2 linked regions of the Undibacterium sp. KW1 genome follow. The protein of the gene in region 1 binds, or shares a complex with, the protein of each later gene. Links are inferred from orthologs where the notes say so. Each region holds a gene or a part of one and is shown on either strand. Other genes may lie near its edges.

Evidence for each region.
Region 2: the proteins of pmbA (region 1) and tldD are in contact, whole or in part, in a solved structure (PDB 5NJ9), measured with the Escherichia coli proteins. The link is inferred for Undibacterium sp. KW1 from one-to-one orthologs.

The regions. Positions count from the first base shown.
Region 1 is NZ_AP018439.1:2,274,589-2,290,264, reverse strand. The notes cover bases 5,752-8,691. They hold pmbA (metalloprotease PmbA), read right to left. Parts: upstream 7,928-8,691; coding sequence 6,575-7,927; downstream 5,752-6,574. Other genes in these bases: yjgA (ribosome biogenesis factor YjgA), read left to right, coding at 8,117-8,691; UNDKW_RS10230 (ABC transporter ATP-binding protein), read left to right, coding at 5,790-6,503; UNDKW_RS10235 (ABC transporter ATP-binding protein), read left to right, coding at 5,752-5,793. Also shown: UNDKW_RS10260 (sensor histidine kinase), read right to left, coding at 1-25; argH (argininosuccinate lyase), read left to right, coding at 257-1,651; UNDKW_RS10250 (ABC transporter substrate-binding protein), read left to right, coding at 1,965-3,113; UNDKW_RS10245 (branched-chain amino acid ABC transporter permease), read left to right, coding at 3,267-4,148; UNDKW_RS10240 (branched-chain amino acid ABC transporter permease), read left to right, coding at 4,153-5,031; more of UNDKW_RS10235, read left to right, coding at 5,032-5,751; more of yjgA, read left to right, coding at 8,692-8,731; mog (molybdopterin adenylyltransferase), read left to right, coding at 8,712-9,368; UNDKW_RS10210 (metal-dependent hydrolase), read left to right, coding at 9,388-9,930; UNDKW_RS10205 (alpha/beta hydrolase), read left to right, coding at 9,927-10,601; UNDKW_RS10200 (phytanoyl-CoA dioxygenase family protein), read left to right, coding at 10,601-11,326; UNDKW_RS10195 (acyltransferase), read right to left, coding at 11,350-12,420; UNDKW_RS10190 (YaeQ family protein), read right to left, coding at 12,421-12,963; purU (formyltetrahydrofolate deformylase), read right to left, coding at 12,963-13,835; UNDKW_RS10180 (NADP-dependent oxidoreductase), read left to right, coding at 14,095-15,120; otnI (2-oxo-tetronate isomerase), read right to left, coding at 15,191-15,676.
Region 2 is NZ_AP018439.1:1,792,909-1,808,522, reverse strand. The notes cover bases 7,500-10,377. They hold tldD (metalloprotease TldD), read right to left. Parts: upstream 9,730-10,377; coding sequence 8,269-9,729; downstream 7,500-8,268. Other genes in these bases: UNDKW_RS07865 (carbon-nitrogen hydrolase family protein), read right to left, coding at 9,891-10,377; bcsQ (cellulose biosynthesis protein BcsQ), read right to left, coding at 7,500-8,225. In the rest of the region: UNDKW_RS07900 (cellulose biosynthesis protein BcsC), read right to left, coding at 1-282; cellulose biosynthesis cyclic di-GMP-binding regulatory protein BcsB, read right to left, coding at 444-4,154; UNDKW_RS31085 (glycosyltransferase), read right to left, coding at 4,103-4,999; cellulose biosynthesis protein BcsQ, read right to left, coding at 5,000-5,767; cellulose biosynthesis protein BcsP, read right to left, coding at 5,764-6,585; UNDKW_RS07880 (cellulose biosynthesis protein BcsD), read right to left, coding at 6,627-7,118; more of bcsQ, read right to left, coding at 7,458-7,499; more of UNDKW_RS07865, read right to left, coding at 10,378-10,685; UNDKW_RS07860 (YhdP family protein), read right to left, coding at 10,748-14,926; glnE (bifunctional [glutamate--ammonia ligase]-adenylyl-L-tyrosine phosphorylase/[glutamate--ammonia-ligase] adenylyltransferase), read left to right, coding at 15,305-15,614. UniProt on the Escherichia coli protein: Metalloprotease involved in CcdA degradation. Suppresses the inhibitory activity of the carbon storage regulator (CsrA).

The sequences.
Region 1 (15,676 bases):
CGCTGTTTTTCTTATCATTGGCCATTTTTAATTATCTTTATTATTTTTCAAACGCTTCGGGGCAAGTTCATTCCTGGTTTATAGGCAGTCGTCAACATTTCTGCCAACAAATTCAGTGCGTATTCAGTGCTTATGCAGTGCTTAATTAATCCAGTCCGGCTAGACCTTTGGCATTTCCAAGGGTAATCAGGCGCAAAATCTGGGATAATCAAGGGAAATTCTCTCGCAAATGCAGCCAATATGGCAACAATTCACTATGACATCACAATTCAATAAAAAAAGCGAGGCATGGTCTGCCCGTTTCTCTGAACCTGTTTCCGATCTGGTCAAACGCTACACTGCCTCCGTTTTCTTTGACAACCGCATGGCTGCCTTTGATATAGAAGGCTCGCTGGCGCATGCGGAAATGCTGCAGGCCCAAAATATCATCACTGCCCAGGACTATGCGGATATCCAACGCGGCATGGCGCAGATCAAGTCTGAAATCGACAGTGGCAAGTTTGAATGGCTACTGGACCTGGAAGATGTGCACCTGAATATAGAAAAACGCCTGACTGAGCTGGTCGGCGATGCTGGCAAACGCCTGCACACTGGCCGTTCACGTAATGACCAGGTTGCCACCGATATCCGCCTGTACATGCGCAGCGCCATCGACAATATCCTTGGTCTCTTGCAAGACTTCCGTCTGGCGCTACTCGATCTGGCAGAAAAGAATGCGGATACGATCTTGCCAGGTTTTACCCACATGCAAGTGGCCCAGCCCATCACTTTTGGGCACCACATTCTTGCTTATGTAGAAATGTTTGGCCGCGATGCAGAGCGCATGCAAGACTGTCGCAAGCGCGTCAACCGGCTGCCACTGGGTGCTGCTGCCCTGGCTGGCACAACCTTCCCTATTGACCGCGAACGCGTTGCCAAAACCCTGGGCTTTGACGAAGTTTGCTATAACTCGCTGGACGCCGTTTCTGACCGCGATTTCGCTATCGAGTTTTGCGCAGCTGCGGCACTGGTGATGACGCATATATCGCGCATGTCAGAAGAACTGGTGATCTGGATGAGCCCGCGCATAGGCTTCATCGATATCGCTGACCGCTTTTGCACAGGCTCTTCCATCATGCCGCAAAAGAAAAACCCTGACGTACCAGAGCTGGCGCGTGGCAAGACTGGCCGCGTGAATGGTCACCTGATCGCCCTGCTGACCCTGATGAAAGGCCAGCCACTGGCTTACAACAAGGATAATCAGGAAGATAAAGAACCCTTGTTTGATACAGTAGATACCGTTATCGACACCCTGCGCATTTTTGCTGACATGGCCGGTGGCATCACCGTCAAGCCAGAAGCCATGCGCGCCGCTGCCTTGCAGGGTTATGCGACAGCAACCGATCTGGCTGATTACCTGGTCAAGAAAGGCCTGCCTTTCCGCGATGCCCACGAAGCAGTGGCGCTGGCAGTACGCACTTGTGTAGAAAAAGGCTGCGACCTCAGCGATATGTCGCTGGAAGAATTGCGTGCTTTTTCCAGCCTCATCAATGAAGACGTGTTCCATGTCCTGACACTGGAAGGCTCAGTTGCCGCCCGCGACCATATAGGCGGCACCGCGCCAAACCAGGTTAAAGCAGCGATTGCCCGTTTGCGCCTGAAACTGCAATAACAACAGTCTTCACCTGCATCATCACAACATGCCAGCCCACCTGCAAATGCAGGTGCTGGCATGTTTTTCATTGGTCAGCACTATATTTCCAAGCCTGAAAATCACAGATTTCAGTAGTACTACTTAAGTAATCAATATTGCATCGCAGCATGGCGTTTTATTGCTGCTGAGGTTGCGAGCCCATACAATCCTCCGTGACAATCAATATCTCATAAATTTTGTTGGCCGCTTTGCTAGTAATGCGCATGGATCAGATATATTTAATTCATGTTGCGGACCACAAAAACCAAAATGTACTTTTCAGGAGAACACAATGTCATACCGTCTTAAGTTATTAGCCGCTGCCACCTTCCTGGCCTATTCCACAATGAGCCAGGCTGCCGATATCAAAATCGGCGTTGCCGAAGCCCTGACCGGCCCAGCCGCCAAATATGGCGTAGCGATCAAAAACGGCTTCACGCTGGCAGCCGACCAGATCAATGCCAAGGGTGGTGTGAATGGCAACAAGATACAACTGATTGCAGAAGATGAGCAAGGCAAAAAAGAAGAAGCCATCAATGTCTTCAAGAAATTGTTGTTCCAGGAAAAAGTATTGATGATTTTTGGCCCTACCCTGTCGAACTCGGCCTTTGCCGCTGACCCGATTGCCAATGCCACCAAGACTGTTGTATTTGGCACCAGCAACACTGCTGATGGCATTACCAATATGGGGCCATTCACTTTCCGCAATTCCGTCATGGAAGCCGATGTATTGCCAGTGACTACGCGCGCAGCGGTTAAGCAATTCAATATCAAGAAAGTCGCCATCCTGTATGGCAACGATGATGCTTTCACCAAGAGTGGCTATGATGTTTTCAAAAGCGCACTGGCTGAACAAAAAATCCCGGTCACGGATACCGAAACCTATGCCAAGGGCGACGTGGATTTCAAGGCACAGCTGACCAAGATCAAGGCATCCAATCCTGATGCCATCGTTTGCTCCTGCCTGGCGGAAGAAGCGGCAAATATCATCCTGCAAACCCGCTCACTCGGCATGAAACAGCCATTCGTCGGCGGTAATGGTTTTAATTCACCAAAACTGTTTGAAATCGCCAAAGACGCTGCTGACAATACCCTGATGGGCAGCCCATGGTCTGCTGAAAACCCATCTGCTGCCAACAAGAGCTTCATGGCTGACTACAAAGCAAAATTTGGTTCCGACCCTGACCAGTTTGCGGCGCAGGCGTTTGATGCCATGCACATCGTTGCAGAAGCTTTGAAAAAAGTCAGCCTGAGCGGCAACCTTGAAAAAGATCGCCTGGCATTGCGCGATGCACTGCCAGCCGTGAAGATTGAAGGTGCCACTGGCAAATTTGCATTCCGCCGTGCTGCACCGAAGGATGGCAAGGAAGCTGGCTATGACGCACAGCAAGATGCTATCGTCAATATTGCCAAAGGCGGCAAATTTGTATTGCTGAAATAAATGCATACCTGCCCCTCCCCCTGGCAAGCCAGGGGTGAGGGGCAGATGTTTTACGACTTCTCTTGCTGGGATAATTTTCATCCCTTCTACATGCATTGATGGCCGGCCTGCATCTGCGCATGAAACGAAGCAATCCTCATCATCTGGATACCCATGCTGGCACAACAACTCATTAACGCCCTGACGCTGGGCAGCGTATATGCGCTTTTTGCTTTAGGATTTACGCTGGTGTTCGGCGTTCTTGGCGTCATCAATTTATCGCACGGTGCCATCTTCATGCTGGGCAGTTATATGGCCCTGCTACTGGTCAGCTCGTTCCAGATGTCTTTATGGATGGCGATGTTGCTGTCCATGCTGGCCTGTGGATTGCTGGGCGTGGTCGTCGATTTCCTGGTCTTGCGTCCTTTGCGTCAGCGCAATGCGCCGCATCTGGCACCGATGATAGCTACCATAGGCGTGGCCATCATGATCACCAATATATCCCAGGGGATTTTTGGTGCAGAAAACAAACGCTTCCCTTTTGGTACTATCCCGGAAGAAAGCTTCAGCCTTGGCAATTTACATCTGACGGCGGTACAAATGGCGATTGTCGTGATTGCCTTTATCCTCATGCTGGTGCTACTACAAGTCATGCGCCGCACGCAAATAGGCCGCGCCTTGCGGGCGATTGCGGAATCTCCCAAGGCTGCTTATCTGCTCGGTATCAATGTCGAGGGTCTGTTTTTCCTGACTTCGTTTGCCGCAGCAGCACTGGGCGGCGCTGCCGGTGTACTGGTCGGCCTGTCGTTCAATGCCATCTCCCCTTTCATGGGGCAACCGATGCTGCATAAGGGCATTGCCGTGATTATCCTGGGTGGCATGGGCGATATACGCGGTGCCATGATAGGCGGCTTGTTCCTGGGCTTTGCTGAAGTGATGAGCGTCGCTTATATATCGAGCGATTTCCGCGATGCGGTGGCTTTTGGTCTGTTATTTATCATCTTGCTGGTACGCCCTTCCGGTATGTTCGGCAGAGTACTGGAAAGAAAGGCGTAACAATATGCTTGAATGGTGGGATGGTTTTTGGGCTATTTATAGCACAGTCATTTTTGGCATAGGCATCAATGCCATGCTGGCTCTTTCGATTTACCTGACCTTGTCTTGTGGCTTGCTGTCACTGGCCAATGCGGCCTTCATGGGCATAGGTGCCTATACCGCCTCCATGATCAGCATGCAGACGGCATTGCCGTTCCCGCTGGCATTGCTGGCAGGTGCCATCATGCCAGCAATTGTTGCGCTGATCATAGGCATACCTACGCTGCGTCTGTCCGGTGTTTACCTGGCCATGGCAACGCTAGGCTTTGGTGAAGTAGTACGTGTCATCGTCCTGAATATGGAAATCACTGGCGGCCCCATGGGTCTGAATGGTATTCCACAAAAAACCGAATGGTGGCATATCGTGCTCTTGCTGGCAGCCATCTTGTTCATTCTTGCGAGGATGAGGCGTTCCAAGACAGGCCGCGCCTTTGAAGCGATCAAGGAGGACGAGATTGCCGCCAGGCTCATGGGCGTCAATGTCGGTGGCTACAAATTGCTGGCCTTTGTCATGGGAGCATCCATCGCGGGTATTGCCGGTGGTCTGAATGCACACTACACCTTCACGATAGGTCCAGGTAATTATGCATTTGAAAATGCAGTAGATATATTGACCATGGCAGTCTTTGGCGGCACCAGCAATCTGATAGGCCCGCTGATAGGCAGTAGCAGCCTGACTCTGTTGCCAGAATTCATGCACTCGCTGAAAGACTTCCGTCTGGCAGCCAATGGCCTGATACTGATACTGGTCATCCTGTATTTACCCAAAGGCATCTGGGACCCGGCAAGAATCAGAAACTTTCGCAAAAAGTTAACATCGTCAAGCTCCGGAAAGGTTAGCTAAATGCTGGAATTACGTTCTGTCAGTAAAAATTTTGGCGGCCTGCGAGTATTGCAGGATGTCAGCTTTACCATGCCCCAGGGCAGTATCTATGGCTTGATTGGCCCTAATGGTGCCGGGAAAACCACCATCGTCAATTTGATTACCGGCCTGTTGCGCCCCAGCAGTGGCGAGTTGCGCTTCAATAATCATGATCTGACTTCGGTCGCCAGCCACAAGATCACGCAACTCGGCGTTGCCCGCACATTCCAGAACATCCGCATTTTCAAGGAAATGAGCCTGCTGGAGAACGTCGTGGTCGGCATGCATGATCATCTCGACTATGGCGTAGCGAGCATGCTGTTCAATCTGGGAGCTTACAAAGACGCAGAAAGAAAAGCCAAAGAACGTGCGCACGAATTACTGTCTTGGGTCAGGCTGGACCATAAAGCGCATATGCTGGCCGACAATCTGTCGTATGGTGAACAACGCAAACTGGAATTTGCCCGCGCCCTCGCCACCCAGCCCAAACTGCTGTTACTGGATGAACCGGTCGCTGGCATGAACCCGGCAGAAAAAACTGAACTGATGGCAGAAATCGTCAATATACGTAACCGCGGTTTTTCGATTTTCATGATAGAACACGACATGCGCTTTGTGATGGAATTATGCGACCGCATAGCTGTACTCAATTTTGGCAAAATCATTGCAGAAGGCACACCCGAAGAAGTGCGTAACAACCCGGATGTAATTGAAGCTTATCTCGGCAAGGAGGACGCAGAATGACTCAAATCTTGCGGGTTCAGGACTTGCATGTCATGTATGGTCATATCGCAGCCGTCAAAGGTATCAGCCTGGCCATCAATACTGGGGAAATCACTGCCCTTGTTGGCGCCAACGGTGCTGGGAAAAGCACAACTCTGCTGGCGATTTCTGGCTTGTTGAAATCAGCGGCTGGCAAAATTTTTCTGGAAGACGAAGAAATCAGCCAGACATCGCCCCACCATATCGTGCAAAAAGGTGTGGTACAGGTCGCCGAAGGCCGGGCGATATTAACCACTCTCACAGTCAGGGAGAATCTGGAGCTGGGTGCCTACACCCGCAAGGACAAGGCACAGATAGGACAGGACATGGAATGGGTATATACCCTTTTCCCCGTATTGAAAAACCGAGCAACGGGCCTGGCGGGTAATTTGTCAGGCGGTGAACAGCAAATGCTTGCCATAGGCCGTGCTTTGATGGCAAAGCCCAAAGCGCTGCTGCTGGATGAACCTTCCATGGGGCTGGCTCCGCTGGTAGTACAGGAGATTTTCCGCATCCTCAAAGAAATCAATGCAACCGGCCTCAGCATCCTGCTGGTGGAGCAGAACGTCAGGCAGGCGTTGAAAATCGCCAAACATGGCTATGTGCTGGAAAACGGCAATATCGTTCTCAGCGACACCGGCGCCAACCTGCTCAGCAATCCCAAGGTGATAGAAGCTTACTTGGGTGCATAAGAAAAAAGACCATCGCAATAATGGTCTTTTTCTACACTGTTCAATACTAGCGCAACAATCTTCAGTACCGATTAGCTGCCGGCAATCGTCATGCTTTCTATGAGGATGGAACCAGTCTCCTTGGTACCGCGCACGAGGGTGTCATTGCCGATAGCGACAATTTGCTGGAACATTTCACGCATATTGCCAGCAATAGTGATTTCTTCCACTGCGTACTGGATCACGCCATTCTCTACCCAGTAGCCAGATGCACCGCGTGAGTAATCACCCGTCACATAATTGACGCCCTGCCCCATCAACTCAGTCACCAGCAAGCCAGTTCCCATTTTTTTAAGCATGCCCGCGAAATTGTCTGCACGCTTGGTCAAACTGGATGTCAATGTCAGATTGTGCGAGCCACCAGCATTACCCGTCGTTTGCATGCCCAGTTTGCGGGCAGAATAAGTAGATAGGAAATAGCCTTGCAAGACACCGTCAGTGACAACATTGCGCTTTTGGGTTTTTACGCCCTCATCATCAAATGGTGAAGAGCCGACAGCGCCGATGACATGCGGGTCTTCTATCACCTGTACGTGGGACGGGAAAATCTGCGTACCCAGAGAGTCAAGCAGGAAAGTCGATTTGCGGTACAAGGCACCACCAGAGGTTGCCTGCACCAATGCCCCCAGCAAACCGGCCGCCAGTGGCGCCTCAAACAGGACAGGGCATTTGCGAGTGTCCAACTGGCGCGCATTCAACTTGGCCAAGGCACGCTCGGCGGCATAACGACCTATCTCTTCTGGATTTGCCAGTTTTTTGGCGCTACGCTGGGAAGAATACCAGTCATCCCTTTGCATTTTTGCGCCCTTGCCTGCAATAGGTGCCACCGAGATCGTGTGACGGGAAATCGGATAGCCGCCCATGAAACCGCGCGAATTGGCAGCCACAAAATGAGATTGCTGGGCATGTACACTGGCCCCCTCGCTATTGGTGATACGCTTGTCCACCGCAAAAGCTGCCGCCTCAGTGCGTTTTGCCAGCTCTATGGCCTCTTCGGCGGTGATCAGCCATGGGTAGCACAGCTTGAGATCGCGCGGTGCCATTTCCAGCAAATCTGCTTCAGGCAAGCCGGCGCAGTCATCTTCTGCTGTAAAACGGGCAATATTGTAGGCCGCATCGACAGAGTCACGCAGGGCTTGCTCGGAAAAATCCGAAGTACTGGCATTGCCACGGCGCTGACCGATATATACCGTAATACCTATGCCCTTGTCGCGGTTTTGCTCTATGGTCTCTACCTTGCCCTTGCGTACGCTGATGGACAGACCGCCACCTTCACTGATCTCCACTGCCGCATCCGATGCCCCTTTTTCACGGGCGAAACGCAACATATCCTGCGCGATTTGCTTTAACTGGTCCTGGGTATGGGTAAAAACTGGTTTGCTCATGGATGGGATTCTATGTTTGTCAATGCTAAATGACCAAATGGCCAAAGGGAAATATCCTAATTATTTACCTTGATTCACACCATAAATGGGTCACTTATGGGTCAATCGCAGCTTGATTTTAGGTAATTCCAAGCTAAAAAGGGTATCATAGCAGCCGTTTCATTAAGTTAATAGTAAAGGCGCAGAATTATGCCAAATCCAAATCGTGGCTCATGTGGCTATCAGTCCAGTGAGTTCGAACCAGAATACGACCGCCCATCAAAATCCCAGTTAAAGCGCGAAATGACCGCCTTGCAGAAGCTGGGGCAAGAATTGGTCGAGCAGCCACGTGAACGCGTCAAGCGCGTACCGATGCCAGAAGACGTGCGCGATGCCATTCTGGAATGCCAGCAAATCAAGGATCACGAAGGCCGCCGTCGCCAGATGCAATATGTAGGCAAGAAAATGCGCACCCTGGATGAGGAAGAAATTGCCCTGATCCAGAAAACCATCGACAGCTGGAAAGGTGCATCCAAGGCCGAGACTGCCGCCATGCATGCGCTGGAGCGTCGCCGCGACAAATTGCTGGCAGATGATAATGCCCTGACAGAGTTGATGGCTGAACACCCTCAGCTCGACGTACAGCAATTGCGCACCATGATACGCAATGCGCGTAAAGAACAGGCTGAAAACAAACCGCCGAAGGCTTATCGCGAAATCTTCCAGATTTTGAAAGATTTGCAAAAATCCAAAGCTGCAGCCAACGCGGACGAAGCGGATGATGCAGACCTGGATGAAGAAGACGATGAGTTTGATGACAAGTGAGTCTGGACAAATGACGGTAGCAGATGGCGAAAAACTCAAAATAGGCCTGGTATCAATCTCAGACCGCGCCTCTGCCGGCATTTATCAGGACCAGGGCTTGCCCGCATTGCAGGAATGGTTTGGCAAAGCTCTCTCCAGCCCATGGGAAATGGTCACACGCCTGATCCCGGATGAACGCGCGGCCATCGAACAGGCCTTGATTGCTCTGGTAGATGAAGAGCAATGTCATCTCGTGATTACCACTGGCGGCACTGGCCCGTCCAGGCGTGATGTGACACCTGAAGCGACACTGGCAGTCTCCACCAAGGAAATGCCGGGCTTTGGCGAGCAAATGCGCCAGATCAGTCTGCAATTTGTGCCGACAGCCATCCTGTCACGCCAGGTGGCGGTAATACGCGAAACACCAGACCATGCTGCATTGATTTTGAACTTGCCAGGTCAGCCCAAATCCATCAAGGAAACCCTGGAAGGCCTGAAGGATGCAGAAGGCAAGCAAATCGTTGCCGGCATTTTTGTAGCAGTCCCCTATTGCATAGACTTGATAGGTGGCCCGTACATAGAGACGGATGACAGCATCTGCAAGGCTTTCCGCCCTAAAAACGCGATACGCGCCAAGACTCCATCTGCCTCTGCCTGAACAGCAAACATCGACAACGATGGCAACCATACTGACGCATCCTGTAGTGCCGCTGACTTTGGGCCTGATCTTGGGGCAAAAACGCCTGCCCTGGCCTCTCGTGCTAACGGGTATGCTGGCCGCGATCTTGCCTGACCTTGATGTCATTGCCTTCAAGCTTGGCATTGCTTATGAATCAGCCTTTGGTCATCGCGGCTTTAGCCACTCCATTGTATTTGCCATGCTGGTCGCCAGTCTGGCCAGTATATTTCATACACGCTTGCGTAGTTCTATTCTGGTTTGCTGGCTGTTCATTGCCTTCGCCACCATTTCACATGGCCTGCTGGATGCACTGACTACAGGTGGACTAGGTGTGGAATTTTTCTGGCCACTGACAGAAGAGCGCTATTTCTTCCCTTGGCAATTCATTGAGGTATCACCGATAGGCGTAAATCGCTTTCTGACAGCACGCGGCTGGCGTGTAATACAATCTGAACTACTGACCGTCTGGCTACCCTGTGGCCTGCTGTTGCTGTCGGTCAAACTGGCAGCTTATTTTTCTTCTCCCCGAAAATCATCATGACACAAGATATTTTAGAAACCGTAGAGCTGGAAAGCGCACCTAACCCGACCGTTGCCATCATATGGATGCATGGCCTGGGTGCAGATGCAAATGATTTTGTCCCCATCGTCAGAGAACTGGATTTGCGTGGCAACCCTGGCATACGTTTCGTCTTCCCGAATGCGCCGACCATGCCAGTCACTATCAATGGTGGCTATGTCATGCGCTCCTGGTACGATATCCTCGGTACGGATATCGCCAAGCGTGAAGATGAAGCTGGCTTACGCCTGTCACAAAAACGCATAGAGCAATTGATCGCCCGCGAAAATGCACGCGGCATACCGTCTGAGCGCATCATCCTGGCTGGTTTTTCTCAAGGTTGCGCCATGACTTTGCAGACTGGTCTGCGTTATCACGAAAAACTGGCTGGCTTGCTGTGCCTGTCTGGCTATGTGCCCTTGCGTGACGTGATTATCGAAGAACGCCATGCGGCGAACCAAAATACGCCCATCTTCCAGGCCCATGGCCGTGGCGATAACGTCATCCAGATACAGCGTGCCGAACAATCGCGCGATCTGCTGAAAGAACTGGGCTATCAGGTGGAATGGCATGAATACATGATGCCGCATTCCGTTTGTCCTGAAGAAGTGGATGACATCAGCCTGTGGCTGAAAAAAGTCTTGCAGGCTTAATGCATCACAAAGCTTCAGGCATCGCAGAAACCCTGGCCAGCCAGGGTTTTGTCATCTTGCCGGGCTTTCTGGATGAGCCTGAATTACAGCGATTGCGGCAAGCCTGCCAGTCCATTTCTGATCAATATGGTGTGCGTCAGGTATTGCAAAATTATCCGTCCATACATCGCGCATTAAACTGGGACAAACTGCATGCGCTGCTAAATGCTGCAAATATGGCAGGAGCCCAGACAGTGCGCAGCATCTTTTTCAATAAAAATGCTGATCATAATTGGCTGGTGTCCTGGCATCAGGATATGACGATTTGTGTTAACCAGAAAACTGAACTGGCTGGCTACAGCAAATGGACTTACAAGAAAGATGTGCATTACGTTGAACCACCAGCGGCAGTGCTGGAAGCAATGCTGACATGCCGCATTGCCCTCGATGATGCTGGTGCTGAGAACGCTGCACTGAAAGTCATCGCAGGCAGCCATCAATCTGGCAAACTTAGCGAGAGCCAGGTCCTGGACATTAGCCAGACTGCCATGCACGAGACTTGTGCTATGCGAGCGGGCGATATGTTATTGATGAAACCCTTGTTACTCCATGCATCCGACAAGGCAAAGCTCGCTATTCAACGTCGGGTATTGCATCTGGAGTTCAGTGTCAGCAGACTTCCTCCACCATTACACTGGGCAGAAGCTGCTTGTCAGTCCGCCCATGTATCTCAGTCAGCTGATTGAATTAGCGAAACTGAATTCCAGTCTTAAAACGGCAAATAATTACGCAGCCGTGCAATTACTACTGGTTTCAAAGCCATGGCTGGCTTCTCTATCTTGTGCCAAGAAAATATCGCCAGCAATATGGTCACAGAACCTGAGGCTATCACCATACTCCACACCACAATGCCGGGAAACAAGGCGGCAACTGCCTGCTGCACGGGAAAAGCGTAAATATACACCCCGTATGAATAATCTCCCAAGCTGTTATAGCGCCTTACCCACCCTGCAGGCAAGTAGGCAATACAGACTACCAGATAGGCAATGAACAGGTGATACAGGCTAAAGAATACCGGTTTGTTGATGAACGCTGCTGCCAGTACCAGTAACAGCAAAGGATAAAAGAAGCGCCGGGTCAGCAGCAGTTTTTCTTTTAACATGAACAGGCTGGCACCAGAGAAAAACATGAATAACAAACGGGTGAACTGGCTATCATCTTGCAAATAAAAATGGCGCGCAAAAACCAGTAAGGCTGCCAGTAAAGTAATGGCAATGATCAGATACTTCAATATCTGCAGGCGCCTATTCTTCAGCAGTACCAGCCCACACCAGAATACCAGCAGCAGCAGATACATCTTGATTTCATAAGGCATGGTCCAGAGTGAACCATTGACTGCATTTGGATAGGGATTCTGTGCAAAGACACCAGGCAAGACATAACTCACGCCAGACAAGAGGCTTGCGCACTTGAACAGGTATTGCCATGTCCCGGCAGCAGACAAATACTCTGTCAGAGGCAAGCTGGTGAAGGAAGGTCCAAGTACAAATACTGTCAGCAGCAACATGCATATCAGTGCTGGAAAGATGCGCAACGCCCGTGCGCAGACATAGTCAATCACACTTTGCTTGTTCATCAAACTGCCCGTCACCAGCATGCCACTGACGATGAAAAATACATCTACCGCGATAGAGCCAGGCGTCATGCCCGTCAGCGCACCCCAGGGCTCTGGCTGTGCCAGCAAGGCAAAACTATGCCCTGCCAGCACGGCCAGTGCGGCGACTATGCGTAACAAGTTCAGGTTATTGTCACGACTGCCTATGCATTCAGACAAACGCATTCAGGCAAACTCTTTAAGAACTTCCAGGTCAATTTGTACGGAGGCATCTCCGGCTGACATCCAGATTTGTCCATCCTGTATCGTGCATTGCAATTGCATATTGCGTTGCGCGAGTTTTTCCAGTGCCTGGCTTTGCGCTGAAGGCACATTCATGACGCGCAAGTTTTTGGCGCGATCAAGGCGGCTATTCATTGCCTTCCACCAGATGTCACTGGCGCTGGCAAAACTATAGACGATGACTTGCTCAGAACGACCACAAGCCTTTAACAAGCGTCTATCATCTGGCTGGCCGACTTCTATCCATAACTGTATGGCGTCGGTGTAATCCTTGAGCCAGATATCAGGTTCTTCCGTATCTGATATGCCCTTACCAAATTCCAGGCGTTCAGCCGCATGAATGGCGAAAGCAAGCACGCGTATCATCATGCGCTCATCGGTTTCCGACGGATGACGGGCAATCGTAAGGCTATGGTCCGCGTAATAGCCACGGTCCATGTCCGAGATATTAAGGTCGGCTTTATAAATGATGGATTTGAGTGCCATTACTTGAACACCACCGTTTTATGACCATTCAACAAAATGCGGTGCTCGACAAAGCATTTGACGGCACGCGCCAGCACCACACATTCCACATCGCGGCCTATGGCTGTCAGGGTTTCTGGCTCCATGGAATGATCAACACGTTCCACATCTTGTTCAATAATCGGGCCTTCGTCGAGATCACCTGTCACAAAGTGAGCTGTCGCACCTATCAGTTTGACGCCACGCTCATGCGCCTGGTAATAAGGCTTTGCGCCCTTGAAGCTAGGCAGGAAAGAATGGTGGATATTGATGGCCTTGCCTTTCAGCGCATCACATAATTGCGGTGACAATATCTGCATGTAACGGGCAAGTACCACCAGTTCAATATCATTACTGGCGACAATATCCAATACCTTTTGTTCCTGCGCCTGTTTGGCTTCTGCCGTTGCGCCAGCTGCCAGTGGCAGATGATGGAAAGGAATATTGTAGCTGGCTGCCAGTTGATAAAAATCAGTGTGGTTCGAGACGATGGCCTTAATTTCTACAGGCAGCAAACCGCTCTTGTAGCGGAACAGCAAATCATTCAGGCAATGGCCTATCTTCGATACCATCAGCATAACGCGTGGCTTGTGATGGGCATCATGCAATTGCCAGTTCATTTGCATGCTGGCACCCAAAGCCGCAAATTCTTCACGCAAGGCGCTGTCGCTGACGCTGGAATCCTCTACGGCAAAATGCACGCGCATGAAGAAAGTTGCAGATTGTGCATCGCCAAACTGGGCAGAATCGATAATATTACAGCCGTGGTTGGCTAAAAATCCCGATACGCTATGCACAATGCCGCGCTGATCGGGACAGGATAAAGTCAGGATATATTCTGGTCGTATGCTCATGATGTCGGTGTATAGGCCAGGATTTGCTGCCGTCCATGGCCAGAAACAAATTAAATTCGTTAAATTGATTGCAAAGCTTAGAGATTAACCGTCTATTGTCGCATGATCAGTCGCATAATTCATAGAATCCAGCTTCAATTAAATAATCACAACAAAAAGCACGATCGTTCTAATTGGTGTATAGTCGTTCTTCTGGCAGCCCCACCCGAAAAAATTGGTTCAGACAGCAGCAACCCAAGTACAACATTCTGGAGACAACATGAGCACACTCAGCAATCAACAATATCGCCTCGCCGCCCGCCCTGTCGGCAACCCCAAGCACAGCGACTGGAACTTCACGACGGAAGAAGTACGCGATATCACAGATGGTGAAATTATCGTACAGACCATTTACATCTCGCTGGACCCTGCCATGCGCGGCTGGATGAATGAAGGTAAATCCTATATCCGCCCAGTAGCCATCAATGAAGTCATGCGCGCCGGCGGTATAGGCAAGGTGATTGCCTCCAAATCTCCCAAATTTGCGGTCGGTGATTATGTTTCTGGCGGCACAGGTGTGCAGCAATACTGGGTAGGTGCGGCTGATGATAAAACGGCGGGCTTTTACAAGGTCAGCCCAAAACTCGCCCCTCTGCCCAAATTCATGAATGCGCTGGGCATGCCTGGCATGACAGCTTATTTTGGTTTGTTGGATGTTGGTCAGCCAAAAGCAGGTGAAACGGTGGTGGTATCTGGCGCCGCCGGTGCGGTTGGCCAGACAGTAGGTCAGGTCGCCAAGCAAAAAGGTTGCCGCGTCGTTGGTATTGCCGGCGGCAAGGATAAATGTGATTTCGTCGTCAATGAACTTGGCTTTGATGCCTGCATCGATTACAAATCCGGTTCAGTCAAAGATGGCTTGAAAGAGCATTGCCCGAATGGCGTTGATATTTATTTTGATAATGTCGGTGGTGACATCCTCGATACCGTGCTGACCCGCATCAACCTGAAAGCGCGCATCATCATTTGCGGCGCGATCTCCCAGTACAACAACACCACACCAGTCAAAGGCCCGGCCAATTACCTGTCGCTGCTGGTAAACCGCGCCCGCATGGAAGGCATAGTCGTATTTGATTACGCTGCCCGCTATGGCGAAGCTGTCACTGAAATGGGCAAGTGGATGGCCGAGGGCAAATTCCAGACGCGTGAAGATATCGTCAAAGGTCTGGAAACTTTCCCTGATACCCTGATGATGCTGTTTGAAGGCAAAAACTTTGGCAAACTGATTTTGCAAGTCAGCGAAGAATAAGCATCAAGCCTGACCAGACGGGCAATAAAAAAGCAGTCATCGCGACTGCTTTTTTACATGGTGCTATCGATTATTTCAACCAGGGCTTGACCCAGGATAAGCCTTCTGAAGTTCCCGCACGTGGCCGGTACTCACAACCTATCCAGCCTTGATAGCCCAGTTTATCAATCAAATCAAACAGATAAGGGTAATTCACTTCACCGATATCCGGTTCATGCCGGTCTGGTACCCCGGCTATCTGTATATGACCTATGCCTGCATGCTTGCGTGACATATCACGGCGCAGCTTGGTGGCGACATCGCCTTCGACGATCTGGCAATGGTAGATATCAAATTGCACACGGATGTTCTCTACGCCTATCTCCTGGCAAATCTCTTGCGCCTCATCTTGCCGGCTCAGGAAAAACCCTGGTATGTCACGGGTATTGATGGGTTCAATAAGGATGGTGATGCCTTCTCGCGAGGCCAGCAAGGCAGCATAAGCAAGATTGCGCAAATAGACAGCGCGATGCCTTTCTCTGTCCTGTTCAGGCTGTATTAAACCAGCCATGACATG
Region 2 (15,614 bases), 480 kb from region 1 along the record:
AGCCTGCGTACCACGCAAACGCGAAAAATAGGTTTTGGCCTGCTCGGGATTGCCTGCCTTGGCTTCAAGTATGGACAAGGCCATCAGCGCATCGATATTATTGGCATCAACCTTCAACAACTTGCGCCAGATATCTGCCGCATTATCGTCACGGCCACGTTGCTGCCAGAACTGCGCCTGCTCCTTCAATTGCTGTGTCAAGGCTGACTGCGCGAACGCAGTTTCGCTCTCAAAAAAAACCGTCAAAAGCGCAAAGACTATCGCTTTCTTCTTGAAGACCATTTACTTCCCCTAATGATCGCTTTTTTCTGTGAGTCAGCTTATTTATCGTCACCTCAGAAAATCAGCACTGTGTCAGGTTTTAAATCAAGGAAATGGGCAGTGCTATCTACTTATTTTACGCTTCAGATAGCATACCGCCCAAACAACTCAATTCATTTCAATTATTTCTTTTTATCTTCCAGCGCCAGACGGGATGCCGCTTTCTTGCGCAAGAAACGGAAAAGCATGGTCGCAGCAATCAGCGAGGCCAGCATCAGGAAAATAATCATGATGAAAGGCTGAGTAGATAAATGCCACTTCAACCAGGTCCACCAAGGCAGGCTGCCTGAATAATAGGTTTCACCTATCTGTGCATTGGCGATACGCTCGCCCTTGATGAGCACCAGATCTCCCTGGAATTTGCTACGCAGATCAGCCTTGTTCAAACCCGCGGTCAGGTCAGCCAGGCTGGTCGAGTCACCAGAGGTCATGACAATCACGCTATGGCCACTGGACAAGGGTGATTCAAACTGCATCATGGCACCAAAGGCATTGCCAGTCTTGGCCAGCATTTCACCGGCATGGCGTTCCATGGCGTCAAGATCGCGGCCAGCCCATCGGGTCACGAGACGCAGGAAACCTGTAGGCAATTGCAGGCGGTTACCGTTTTCATCCATGCTCATGGGCATGTATTTTGACCATTGCTTGAGCAAAGGCAGATTGCCACTTGCACCTAACAGCAGGAAGTCTTTATCACTATGTTTTTCAACGTCGGCGCTACGGATCAGGGTGCTGTTCAATACCGGGTAACCTGTAGACTCGCCCATGCGGCCCATGACATTGAGGAACAATTCCATCTCTTGTGCATTTGGGCGGTCTGGCATGACGATGGCGGTTTGCGCCAGGTCTGCCATGCGTGTGAATGGGAAGCCGGCATTTGCCATATATGCCAGATTAGGCATGGCGGCATAGTGTGGCATGTTCGAAAAGTCGATCGTTGAATCTGGATCTATGGCAGAGCGCACATTGTCCAGATACACATCTTTACATGCCCCTTGTTTTGGGTAATCGTAAAAGAAGTGGAATTGCAACTGGTTCTCTGCACCTATGCGGAAAGTCGGTACCTGGATTTCATCCTGGGCATAACGCTGGCCATCCTTGAAGAACAGCATGACCGATTCCTTGATCTTGCCTTTTTCTACCTGTGTACCAGACAAAGGCAAGGAGCGTACAAACTCATCATTGATACCAATATTCAAAGTCGATTTATCAACGGTAGGACGTGGCGTGAAACGGTAACGCAAATCGATAGGCACGCCTTCTTTTTGCCAGGTGAACAAATCAGGCGCAACGCGCAGGTTCACGCGTATCAGGTCTGGTGTCAGACCATTGACTTTCAGTGCCGATGGCCCAGCCAGTTCACCAAACTTGACTGGTCTATCGGTAGGCAGCCATTTTGGCGCATCGTAGGCTTTGCGTGGATCGATTTCTTTAAGGTTCTTGATCACGGCAGATTCGCCAGACATGGCCATCTGACCCATGGTCAGGGCTTGTACGGCAATCTTGAGTTCATTGACATCACGTCCCAGCACCAGCAACAACTTGGCTTTGGGGTTGGCTGGATTAGCCATGATAGCCAGGGTCGGGCCAGCAATCGCTGGCAAAGTCACGCCTGCCGGTGCTTCATTGGCGGTGGCAAACAACACGGCGTTACCACGTGGCAAGGTATTGGCTTCGATAGGAAAGCGTGCGCCACGATAAGAAGACAGATGTCCAAACCAGGAAGCAACGACACCCGCATTGCGCAAGACTTCCAGTGAAGGTGTCGCTGGCAGGATGAAAGGCAGCTCCAGCAATTTGTTGTCACGCCTGTCAAAGAAAGGTGCTGGCAACATGCCCAGGTCATTTGCCAGGGTCAGTGGGGAAACTGTCAATTCCAGATTAGTGGTGTGGCTGAGCTTGGCCCACAGGCTGGAGTGATAAGGGTCTTCACAATCCCGGGTGTAATGGCCTATGAGTTTAAAACTGAGTTGATTGAAGTCAGCAAAAAAACGTGGATCAATCACATCTTCACGCACGATGCCTTTAGAAGTTTCTTTAGGCAGAGGTACAACACTGACCAGCTCATTGTTGACCAGCACCTGTATGTGGGACAGGTCAGGCAGCAAAGCAGGTGAATAGGCTATGCCATACTTGACCTTGGCTGCTGTAATCACCTCATCGCTACGCACGGTGAAGGGAAAGGAACGCTCGCCCTCGGTGCCACGCAATTCAACACTGGAGCTGATGCCTATCATATCCTTGAGGCTGATGTTATAGGTCTTCTGGCCACCTATTACCGAGGTTGGCTGCAAATCTTCCAGGGCGATTTTTTCAACGACGGCAGGCTGAGCGCTAGCTGTGGCAGAAGCACTGGCACTTGCATGTTTGGACTTGGCCAATACATCGTCATGGTGTGCTATCGCAGTTACGCCACAAAGTATGGCCAGAGCCGTAGTACTGCCTTTGCGCGACAATTTTGCCCGTATACTTGTTGTGATGGTTTTCACGATGGAAGCCTCATTTATTTTATTCATATGTCCCGTTCTTTCCATGACGTATTGCTTGATACTGGTGCCAAACCGGCTGAATCCGCGCATGCTGTGATAGGCGATTTCTTTCAAACCATTCAGCGGATGGTCGATATCCCTGTCATTTGACCAACTGAGCCAGACGTCGGCACGGCCTATGGTGCAATTGATCAAATCCATTTCCTGCTGTAGATCCAGTGGCATGAATTGCACACTGAGCAAATTATCCTTGAAGAACACTGTTCTGGCCGGGAATACGGATTCGCCGTTGGTGCCATACAGGGAAATCATCAAGTCTTCATCCTTGTGCATCTGAAAACCTTCCGGTACCCGGAAAGACATGCCTCCCATGGAAAAATCCTCAGTACGGCAAACTATAGAGTGACCGTTGTTCAAACGCAGGGTCGCATTCAATACTGCCCTGACCCTGTGTGTGCGCCTTACCTGTTTGGATTCTGTTGCCACGGCAAGGGTAGCACCAAGGATGACCAGGTTATAAATCGTCCACAGCATATTCAGGATGACTGTGTCCATCTCATAAGTATTCCACCACAATGCCCGGCCAAAACCGACAAAAAAACCTAATATGTTCATGCCCAGCATGATCAGGTAAGGCTTGGAAATGGTCCAGTCAAAATGCTCCTGCTCGACCAGGCCACCTTTGGCAGTCACGTTGAACTTACCGAGTTTGGGGTTGATCAGCGCTACCAGTGTGGGGCGGAAGATATACCATGCCAGCGTTGCCTCATACACCTCGGCCCAGAAGGAATGCCGGTGCGCGCCCTGTATGCGGGAGTTGGTCAGGTTGGCATGCAAGAGATGGGGCAAGGAATACGCCGCAATCGACAGGGCTGAAGCCTTGATGATATGCACTTCAAAAAACAGGTAAGACAGAGGTGCCAACAAGAACACCATGCGCGGCAAACCATAAAAGAAATGCAGCATGGCGTTGCTATAACATAGACGCTGGCCAAAACTAAGCCCCTTGCCCAGCAGGGGATTATCAGTACGGAAAATCTGCGCCATGCCGCGCGCCCAGCGTATACGCTGACCAACGTGGGCTGACAGGCTCTCAGTTGCCAGACCGGCTGCCTGCGGCAATGCCAGGTAGGCCGTATTGTAGCCAAGGCGCTGCATTTTCAATGCAGTGTGTGCATCTTCTGTCACGGTCTCAACTGCAATGCCGCCAACTTCTTCGAGGTAGGTGCGACGCAGAATGGCACAAGACCCACAAAAGAAAGTTGCATTCCACAGATCATTACCGTCCTGTATCAGACCATAGAACAGCTCACCTTCATTTGGCACATTGCGGAAGGTTTGCAAATTGCGCTCAAACGGATCTGGAGACAGAAAATGGTGGGGGTCTGTACCATCGCCAGCTTGGGATCAACCAGGAACCAGCCCATCGTATATTGCAAAAACGAGCGTGTCGGCATGTGATCGCAATCGAAGATCGCGACGAAATCGCCGGTAGTACGCTTCAGGGCAGCATTGATATTACCGGCCTTCGCATGATTATTATCCGCACGGGTAAAACACTGTACACCGACTGAGGCCGCAAATTCGGCAAAGGCAGGGCGACGCCCGTCATCGAGGATAATGATATTGAGTTTATCCTTGGGCCAGTCTATACCCATGGCCGCCAGCACGGTAGGCTTAACTACGGCCAGGTCTTCGTTATAGCTGGGGATGAACAGATCAATGGTGGGCCAGGTCGAGGTATCTGGCGGCATCATCACAGGCTTGCGCTTTAAGGGCCAGGCGGTTTGCAAATACCCCAGCAGCAGCACCAGCCAGGCATACACCTCAGCCATGATCAGCACCAGCGCAAAGAACAGGTCAATCAGATTATCTGTGCCTATGGTGTAAGTGATGCGCCAATAGATATAGCGGCTGGTAGCACTGATGGAAAACATCACCATCACCAGTGAAATCAGCGTACCAGTATACCGGCGCAGGTACAGTGCAGTACTGAAAATGATAATCGAAAACAGTGTTTGCAGCGGCAAATCCAGAGGGATGCTGATACTGGTCCAGTACAAGAACACCGCGACCATCAAGGCCAGAAAACGCGGTGTCTTGCGCTCCCAGCCTGGCCAGTTGACCATGGCACGCCCTAGGTCGTTGAGGCGACCATAGAGATATCGGGAGTTAAGTATCGAACGCATTTAATCAACCAATCTGAAATTCGTTTGCAGCCAGGCTGTCAACTCTTGCATGTCATGCGTAGCAGAACAATGCTGGGAATAATAGGAGACCGGTGTCTGGCAAGCCAGTGCTTCACTGACTGCCTCATCCTTATGGATGGTGACAGGTATGAAGCGCTTGCCCAGGCTGCTGCGCAACATGCCAAAGACATCGCGGCTCAATTGCTTGGCGGCGTCCATCTGGTTCAGCAGATAGCAATAACCGAGAAACTCCTTGCGGTCAGCACAGTAATAATCGATCAGGGATTCTATCGATGGTATCGTTGAATAAGAAGCGGCATCTGGCTTTAACACCACCAGCGCATAATTTGCTGCATGCAAGACCTGTTGCAGATAAATACTGGGACCAGGTGGCGTGTCTATCAGGACCACGCTATTTTCAGACAAATTCAGGGAAGCCAGTTTCTTTGCGAGCCATTTTGGATCGGCCTTGATTTCCTGTTCGAAAACTGCACGCTGATCTTCATCTACGCTGCCATAAGGCAGGAAATCGACACCATAGGCGCTTTCAAACAAAACATCTGTCCAGCTATTCTCCATGGTCTCCTGTTGTGCAATACCACTGGCATCATCATGTGCCATACCAAAATGCAATCTGAGTGCGTTTTGCGGATCCAGGTCCAATATGGTGATGCGTGGACCGAGACGGGCCAGGGATGCCGCCAGATTTGCGGTAACGGTAGTTTTACCTACCCCACCCTTGGGAGAAATGACGGCAACTACCCTCATGGTTTAAATATTTTTTTAAAGAATGAATTGGTACCCGCATCGGCTGGCCTGGCTTCTTCCTGTTTGCCAGCCAGGCGACCAAATACTGCGCTGACCGGCTGGTCTTTGCCGGCCGGTTTGGTTTTCACGCTTTGACCGCGCTGTTCTTCAACATGCACATGCGCTTGTTTGACAGGCATGACATGTGCTGCAGGTATGTTGTGTATGACAGTAGCAGGAGGTACTTGCGCAGGGCTGACGTTCACAGGCTTGCGTATGCCAGTGCTTGCAGCAATACCGGGCACAGCATGCGCAGGCGCTCCCACTTCACGCTCAGGTGAGACCTGGCTCCTGCCGGAAAACAAGCCACTGGTAACAGACTCTTTTTTACCAGCAGTATTTTGCTTTGGTGCCGCAGGTAAAACTCTTGACAAAAATGGTGGCGCTACTTCGAGCTCAAGCTCTTGCTCTTCGACTGCAGCTTTTTGCATCAGCATTTGCTTCAAAGGCAATTGAGAGCTGTGCCTGATACTTGCATGCCCCTCAGGTGCGGCTTGTGCGGCGCTGGCTTTCACCGCAGTTGCTCTGCTCACCGCAGTTTTCACGGCAGCGGGACGGAAAGGACTGTCATTCAAATGGACTGGCTCGGCCACCTCTTCTTCCCTGTGCTGAGCACGAGCGGGTGCCGTGGCAGGAGCCGGTCCCGCATGCAGATGCACGTCACGCAACAAGGGCCAGCGCTGCTTTGCCTGTTCACTGTCAGCATCACGATTGATTTCGCGATACGCATCAGTTGATTGCCCAAATTTCTGAAAAAGATTTTTTACGTCATCATCCATAATGTCCACCAGCTCCGGTTACTTGCAGCGTCACAATCCAATTAACGACGTGTGAAATAAGACGGCTCTTCTGACTGCTTCTTCAAATCAAATACAAATAATTGTCCATCTTCGAATACGCCTGCCCGCTGCGTCAGGCGCAAGGATTTGTCCATACCCAGGCCATCAAACCACTGCGCATATACGCCTTCGAGCAAAGCTGGCGACCATTCCAGTGCATGCTCGCCGAATGCTACTTTCAGCGGAGATGCATGATGGGCAACGACCAGTGCATCGGCTTCTTCCACCAGCTCCACCCAGCCCCAGTTCATTTCTGACCAGACCTTGTTCATGCATGCTTCCAGTGCTTGCAGGCTACTGCCGTCATTCACGTGAAAACCGGCAGCCATGGTGCGGCCCAACTGATGCATGAAAGCGCGCAGGTCGCCAGGCTCGCCTTTGGAAGCGAACTCGGCAGAAAATGCTCCAAGGAAAGATCTCCATTGAACTGAGCACTGCTGCTCTTCGTAATAACGAATAGAATTTGTGGACATGCTCATGACACCTTTGCGTTAACTTTTTCTCTATGGCTACTATCGTGACACGCAAATCATAGAGAGTGTTGATTCGTTGCGACTTTACCACTCGCCTTTATTGCTAGTCCAGCCTATATGAATGGTGAAATGTCAACAATTAATAATAAGATCAAGCATTTGTAAATATTTAATTATTTTGCAAACCATTTTCACAATTACTGAGCCAAAACAGCACAATTTATCGGCATTTGCACTATGCGTCACACATTACCAATGCAGGCAAGCGTGCTTGCAAAAAACGGTTAAATGGTAGTAGCAGACGCGGTAAAATTTCAGCATGGTCGCGCGATTGAAATGTCAGCGCCCACCCAGTAAACCGGCCAGCAACCAGTCTATGATTTTTTGTATGCTTAAAGACGCAGGATTATCCGGCTTATATTCGAGTACCGGACGCTCATAGGCGAGCGCTTCCTCGACTTGCGGACTTTCCTGGACGATGAAGGGCACCATACGTTCGCCCAGCCGATCAGCAATCAGGGCCACCACATCTTTCGCCAGTTGCCGCTGCGAACCCTGGTTAACTATATAGGCGGAACCAACATCTGCCTGGCTTCTGTGCCCATAGGTCGAAATCAGTTCTTCCATCTCGGGCAGGGTTGAATACGAAGCAGCATCGGCGAGTACAACAACCAATAAAAAGTCCGCAGCGTGGATAGCCTGCTTCAGGTAGACCGAAGGCCCAGGCGGGGTGTCCAGCAAGACGATGGCATTGGCAGGCAGTTTTGCAGCCTGCAACTTCTTGCGCAGCCAGGGCTCTTGCTGCTCGAGCACATCTTCAAAACGCATGCGCTGCTTTTCGCCGCCATTGCCAAAGGGGACAAAATTCAATCCGAATTGACTCGTGTAGCAAGCATCCATCAACTTGGCGCGTGCCGCCGTCAACAGGCTGACACCATTGGTCTCGCCTGCCTCAAGGCCGCCAAGATGCCATTGCATGGCGTTTTGCGGATCAAGATCGACAACAGTCACAGGAAAACCGCGCTGCGCCAGACCGACACCCAGATTGGCGGTAATCGTGGTCTTGCCGACCCCACCTTTCGCAGAGACGATGGCAATGACTAACATGTGAGCAAGCCCGGCGTGACAATACATGGATAGCCACAGGCCATCAGGCAGTTCCCCCAACTGTCAGGCCCTCTATGCGCAGGCTGGGCTGACCCACGCCTACCGGCAGACTCTGTCCTTCCTTGCCACAGACACCGACGCCGGAATCAAGACGCAGGTCATTGCCTATCATACTGACGTGATTTAATACTTCCGGACCATTGCCTATCAGGGTAGCGCCCTTGACCGGATAGCTGAGCTTGCCGTTTTCTATCATATATGCCTCACTGGCTGAAAATACGAACTTACCGTTCGTTATATCGACCTGACCACCGCCAAAGTTGACAGCGTAGAGACCATTTTTAACAGATGCGAGGATTTCTTCGGGATCTTTGTCACCAGCCAGCATATAAGTGTTGGTCATACGCGGCATAGGCAAATGAGCAAAGGATTCACGGCGGGCATTACCAGTCACCGGCATTTTCATGAGGCGCGCATTCATGGTGTCTTGCATATAGCCTTTGAGGATGCCGTCCTCTATCAGTGTTGTGCACTGAGTAGGATTGCCCTCATCGTCCATATTCAAGGAACCACGGCGGTTCAGCATGGTGCCATCATCCACCACCGTCACGCCTTTGGCTGCGACACGCTCACCTATGCGGCCAGAGAAAGTGCTGGAACCCTTGCGGTTGAAGTCACCCTCCAGACCATGACCTATCGCTTCATGCAACAGTACGCCAGGCCAGCCGGGGCCAAGTACCACGGTCATCGGGCCAGCCGGGGCCGGACGCGCTTCAAGGTTGACCAGTGCTGACTTGACGGCTTCGTCTGCATATTGCTCCAGCAATGCATCAGTGAAATACGAATAATCATAGCGGCCACCACCACCGCTGGTGCCCACTTCACGGCGGCCATTTTGTTCGGCAATGACCGTCAGTGAAACACGCACAAGAGGGCGGATGTCGCCAGCAATCACACCATCGCTACGTGCCACCAGCACCACATCATATTCACCGGCCATGCTGGCCATTACTTGCACTATGCGCGGGTCCTTGGCTCTGGCGATTTTCTCGATTTTTTCCAGCAACTGGACTTTTTGATTGGCGTCCATGGAATGCAGGGGGTCATCCCGCAAATACAGGGAGCGATTATCCAGACCTTTAAGACTGGATGCCACCTGAATCTTGCCAGTACCCTGACGGGCAATAGTACGGGTTGCCTTGGCAGCATCGGACAAGGCTTGCTCAGATATTTCATCAGAGTAAGAAAATGCAGTTTTATCGCCAGAGACGGCACGTACACCTACCCCCTGGTCTATAGAGAAACTACCAGTCTTGACTATGCCTTCTTCCAGGCTCCAGCCTTCATTGCGTGTAAACTGGAAATACAAATCGGCATAGTCCACTTTATGAGTGAACATGCTGCCCAGCACCTTGCTGAGTTTGGCTTCATCAAGGCCAAATGGGGTCAGCAAAATATCGCGTGCGATAGCGAGATGGCTCATGGCGGGATCAAATGGGGTCATAGAATAAATTATTTACACTGCAATTAAATTAGCGCACATTACTTGCAAAATATTTGCAACATACTTGTAAACCGCTGGCGCACACACTGACATTGTAGAGCATCTGCGGGTTTCTCTGGTCTGCTCACTCCGCTGATTGCCACCTTATCCCCGCACTAGCTTCATAACTTGCGATGGCGCAATGCTGGCAAACTTTCGCGTATGCTGGCAATCAGGCTTTCATCAACGTCGCCACTGACGATGCCCTCGCCCTCTTCCAATACGTCCAAGACCTTACCCCAAGGGTCGATCAGCATGCTGTGCCCCCAGGTACGGCGGCCGTTCACATGCTTGCCGCCCTGGCCGCAAGCCAGCACATAACACTGGTTTTCTATGGCGCGGGCACGTAAAAGTATTTCCCAGTGTGCCTGGCCGGTCGTATAGGTAAATGCAGCAGGCACAACGATCAGGGAACTGGTCCCCAGCGCACGGAATAATTCAGGGAAACGCAAGTCATAGCAGATAGACAGCCCCACCTTGCCAAAACCGGCATCAAAACTGCTGACCTGATTGCCGGCGACGATAGTGCGCGCCTCTTCATACGACTCTTCACCCTTGCTGAATCCAAATAAATGAATTTTGTCGTAGCGCGCAATCTGCTGGCCTTGAGGATCATAGACCAGGGTCGTATTCAAGACCTTGCCAGGCTGGGCCGCCTGCAGAGGGATGGTGCCACCAATGAGCCAGACACCCAGCTTACTGGCCATTTCAGCCATCATGTCCTGCATGGGCCCCTCACCTGCAGGCTCGGCGATATCTACCTTATCGGTTTCCTGCAAGCCCATCAGTGGCCAGTATTCAGGCAGCAATAATAATTTTGCGCCTGAGGCTGCCGCTTCCTGCAACAGACGTCTGGCAGTTGCCATGTTCTCCGCCAGCACGGGCGTGGATATCATTTGGATCGCTGCAATCTTCATATCACCCTCTTTTAAAAATGACGCTACCGTCATATGAGCACATGGCTCCATACTGAGTTTACTCAAGGCTTGCTTGCCGCCTTGATCGCCGACGGGCTGTCACGGCCTTCAATTTTAGTTACAGTGGGTTCTTTCCATGAACCACTGACCTTGTATTCAAACGTAAATGCCCTGCTCAAAGGTTCTTTTAAAAATAATTGAGCAAGAAAGGTGCCAAGGCCGATGACCGGATTTACGGCAAGACCATACACAACCGACGCCGTACCCACATTCACCACAGGAATGACGGTCACATGCAAATCCTGGGCTTCCCTGATCAGATCAGCATTTCCTTCCAGCAACACAGTCGCATTGACACCCAGCATTTTCAGGTTATCGGTTTTTGCCACACCTTGCTGTATATGCGCAATACCTGCGATGGAATCAAAGGCAAAACCATCAGAAAAGACATCACGGAAATCCAGTGTCAAACGGCGCGGCAACGATTGCAGACTCAACACGCCCAGCAGTTTCGCGGCCCCTGGATCTACCTTCAAGAATTGCCCACTGGCAAGTACCATCTTGACCTGCCCGCTCATGCTGGGTATGTCCATTGCAAAAGGCAGGCCATTCCATTGCACATCGCCTTCAAGTTTACCTTTACCACCACGCAAGACATCGGCAAAACCCAGTCGCTCCAACAGCTTGCCTGAATTTGCAATATCCAGCACATAATTGAGCTGGGTACGCCCATCGCCGCCCTGACTGGCCCATTTACCGGTGGCATAAAAGTCTGCATCAGGATTTCTCAACAGCAGCCTATTGATCTGCCACTCACGCCCATTCCCCTGGCTGACGAGTTGATTAACTGCCTGCAGTTCCAGATGCCCGAGCTTTTTATTGAACAACTCAAAGTTTTCAGCGACGATGTCCAGACCTGGAATTTGTGTGGTGGTATTTTTCCCTTCCAGCAACTCACTAACATCGGCAGCGGCAGACTGAGGAATGATGAGATTACTCAGGCGTGCCGTGATACTGCTCAGCGCTTGTCCACCTGTTCCTTCATTCCAGGTCAGGTAACCAGCAACCTGATTTGAATGTATATTGGCTTGCCAGGTTTTATTTTGACGGGAAACACCAGCGATGACATTTTCGAGCTGCTTACCCATGATATTCAATTGCGGCGTCCTGACAGCAACCGTGCTCGGTTCCAGGTAAGGCGACAAATCAACTTCAGCACTATCCCTTTCTGCACCGGCGGCATTGGCTTTCTGGCTCGCAGACACTGGCGACATCAGGCGTCGCCACTCGTCTATGTTCAGGGACTTGAATTCTATATTGGCATTCAAACCGCTATCCGGTTCTGGTGCGGGCGCATTGACGCCTATGCCGCCACGTACTACCTGCCAAGGTCCATTGCCCTGTTTTTGCCGCGAATATCTGGTGTTGATGGAGTTGCCAAGACTGACGCGGATTTCATCACGCAAGGTTTGTGCATCCTGGCCTGCCTGTGGCAACAGCTCAAAATGCAAAGGCATGAGCTCTGCGCTGGCCTTTTTCAAGGGTGCAGGAAAATTCAGTGACATGCCCGCCATCGTTGAATCGACGATGATTTCCGGCTGCCTTTTTTTGACATGGATGCTGGCCGTGTAACGGCTGGCGCCGCTGACACGGTCCGCCATTTTATCGACCATGCCGACAGGGATGATCTTGCGTATGCCATCGGCAGTGACGGTACCATCAAGCCTGACTTTAACGCTGTTATCTCTTTGCGAGCCACCAGTAATCTGTACCGGGCCACCAAGCGCCATGCCTCTCAGCGTCCCGAGGTTGACTCCTGTTTCATTGAACTCCAGCTTGCCATTCAAGCCTGTTACCTGGGGAATGCCAGGCTGTAATACCACGTCGTTATTAGCAAACTGCAAAATACCAAGGACTTTTGACTCTATCAAATGCTGTAAGGGCAATTGCAATTTGAGTTGCAAGGCAGCAGGTGCCGAGGTTTTGGCCTCCTTCAGAAAATGTCCCAGCCAGCCACTAACCGGGCTCGTCCCCACATACGCCAGCATATTTTGCAGACTACCACTGACCGCACCGTCAATACTCAGGATGGCACCATGCTGCGACAAATCAGGAATAATCGCCTTGACCTTTTTCAGATCGACACCCAGGGTTTTGGCGGTGTCGCCAGTAATCTCCATCCTGGCTTTATCAAACACAAAACCACCCTTGATGTCATCAATGACTGGCCACAGGGGCTTGCCTTCTTCATTAAGTTCACCAGCAGAAAAATCGAGCTTGGCGCCAGCGAGGCTACCCTTGATCAGGAATTCACCCTTGTGGTTTTTCTTGCCGTCCGTATTATGGAATGGAAAATGGGCGAGATCACCCCGTATGCGCACGCTGACATCATTGGCCTTGCCTTCGAGTATGGAATTCAGCAGCCAGTGCCGCAAATGCTCTTCTGCGGCGGCAGGGATGTAGCGGTCAAGCTGCTTCAGGTCGAAGCCCGTAATACTACCGGTCAAATCTACCTCACCCGGCTGGGCGTCGGCACCATGACGCATGGACATGATGTGCTTGCCAGACAAGATGGCACGCATGCCTTCTTGTTGCGCTTCCATTTTATGAATCTGGAAAATCAGCTTGTCCTGCTCGACAAACTGCCATTGCGCATGCATGTTCAGGCTTGAAAACGGCATGAGAGGATCAACAAAATAACTGGGCAGGCGCAAGGACAGGTTTTTGGAATCCAGCACGAAACTGCCGCCCTTGTCATTGGCCTCCAGGCTGCCCGACAGATTTTCAAATCCTGGTATGGCGGGCACTGCTGCCTTTGCCGGGGATGTAGCGGTTTTGGCTCTGGCCAGTTGCGCTGGCTGTGCCGTCATCGACAAGTCGATGAACTGCCCTTTCACACTATAAGACGACACATCAGGATAAGTACCCTGCCATTTGGCAGTGAAGTCACGGAGTTGCCCTTTGGGTGCAAAGTCCAGCATCATCTGCCTTTGGTCGTTTGGCAAAGGCAGATGCTCGGCAAAATTGGCCAGTGTCTGTAAATCCAGGGTCTTGGCGTACAACTCCACCTTTTCGGGCTGGCCCTTGCCACCTGGGGTAAATGTTTCCTTGATGGTGGTGGCAGGTAATTGCAGGCCCTCGCGGGTACGCATGGAAAAATTAACGAGAGAAACACTATGTCCAGCCTTACCCATCAGGGCCGCCAGGAACTTGTGCGTAGAAGTCAGGGTTTCGCTGGCGACGAGGCGGCCACTGACCAGGGCCATGTCCAGCTCAGGCAGGTCAGCACGGAACTTGCCCAGCACATCCGCCAGGCTGAGGTCTGCAGTCAGGTCTGCCAGCCTGCCCTTGTCCAGATGCAGCCAGGCACGCACCGAGCCATATGCTTTCTTGACATCTGCCGGGTAGTCTATATAGGCCTTTAACGCAGCCAGGTCAGTATGGCGCAGGTCGGCATACAAATCGCCGGTCCATAAAGAAAAGTCTGAAATCTTTTTGGCAAAAACCGGGTGCTGGAAATCGCCTCGTATATCCAAAGGCGCAGAAAGACTGACATCAGGCGTTGCCTTAAGAGCAAACCTGTGATGCCGCCACTGGTTTTGCAAGAGAAAATTCACATCCGGCAACTTCAGCTCTGCCGCATTGCGCATTTTATCTGTCCAGCGCACAGCCCCCTTGCGTATCAATACTTCATGCTGGGCCAGCACCCAGTCCAGGCCCTGCCCCTTGCTCTCAGCGGCAGGATCGATATGAAAACCGCCCACATAGATTTTGCCATCCGCGTCCCTCTGTATATCGAGAGAAGGCTGATTGATGACGATACGTTCAAAACGCAAATCGGCAACTGCCAGCGTCCACCAGGACATGGTTGCCGACACTTCAGGCAAAACCAGCGCGGTGCCACCCTGCTTGTCACGCAGCACGACATTTTCCAGCGTCAGTTGTGGATTAAGGCCCTGCCAGGATGCACGCAGACTGGCAATCTGCAATTGCCGTCCGAGAGAGTTTGAAATCGCCTGTTCTATATCAGGCTTGTACCTGTCTACATTGGGCAATACGACATAACGCAATACCAGCACCAGTATGCAAAACAGAAAATACAATGCCAATATCAGCCTGAGCGTGAAGCGCAGGCTTTTATCGCAAGTTCGCCAGGTAAAACGACAGAGCCGCCAAAAATGACCTGGCTTGTCGTCCTTGACCGCGGTGTTAGCAATGTTCTCTTGATCTGCTTGTGTCATTGCTAATGTTCAATTTATTTGTAAGTAAGACTTGCGCAAAAACCATGCACTTGCAAATCAGCAAGCTCCATTACCCTTGCGCAAATCCTCACATGCCGGGAAATATCAGCAAAACAAGCCCGGAATTTTTAGCATGCTGTCATCAGTTAAACAGCCATCCATCATTATCAATCAAATAATTCCCACAACAACCAAGCTTAACCCACTCTGTCACTTGAGATCAATTTTATACTCCCAAGGAGTATAAAATTATTTACTGTGGCTTGCATAGTCCCGCTAACCAATACCACCCTGCCTGGCCCTTATCGCTTAAAATCAATCACAACACTGACCAGCCCGGGCAATTAAAGGCCCATTACAGCCCATCACAGCCCCATTATGACTGCCAGCACCAGCACAAACCTAGAAATTCTCCAGGCTTCCCGCTTTTTTACTCATTGCATGGAAGCAGATACCAGCCGAAATGAGCAGTTACAGCAAGTTTCTGAATTATCCTTGAGCACGGCCCATTTTGCGCAGTTTTTACAAAAAGAAATATACGAGGGCGCTTCTCTTAACAAAGCCATGCGCCGTCTGCGCAAACTGGTCGTCTGCACCCTGATCAAGCGCGACCTCTGTGGCCAGGCCGATCTCAATGAAGTTATAACAACAATCAGCCTGTTTGCCGATTTCATCGTGCAGCAGCACC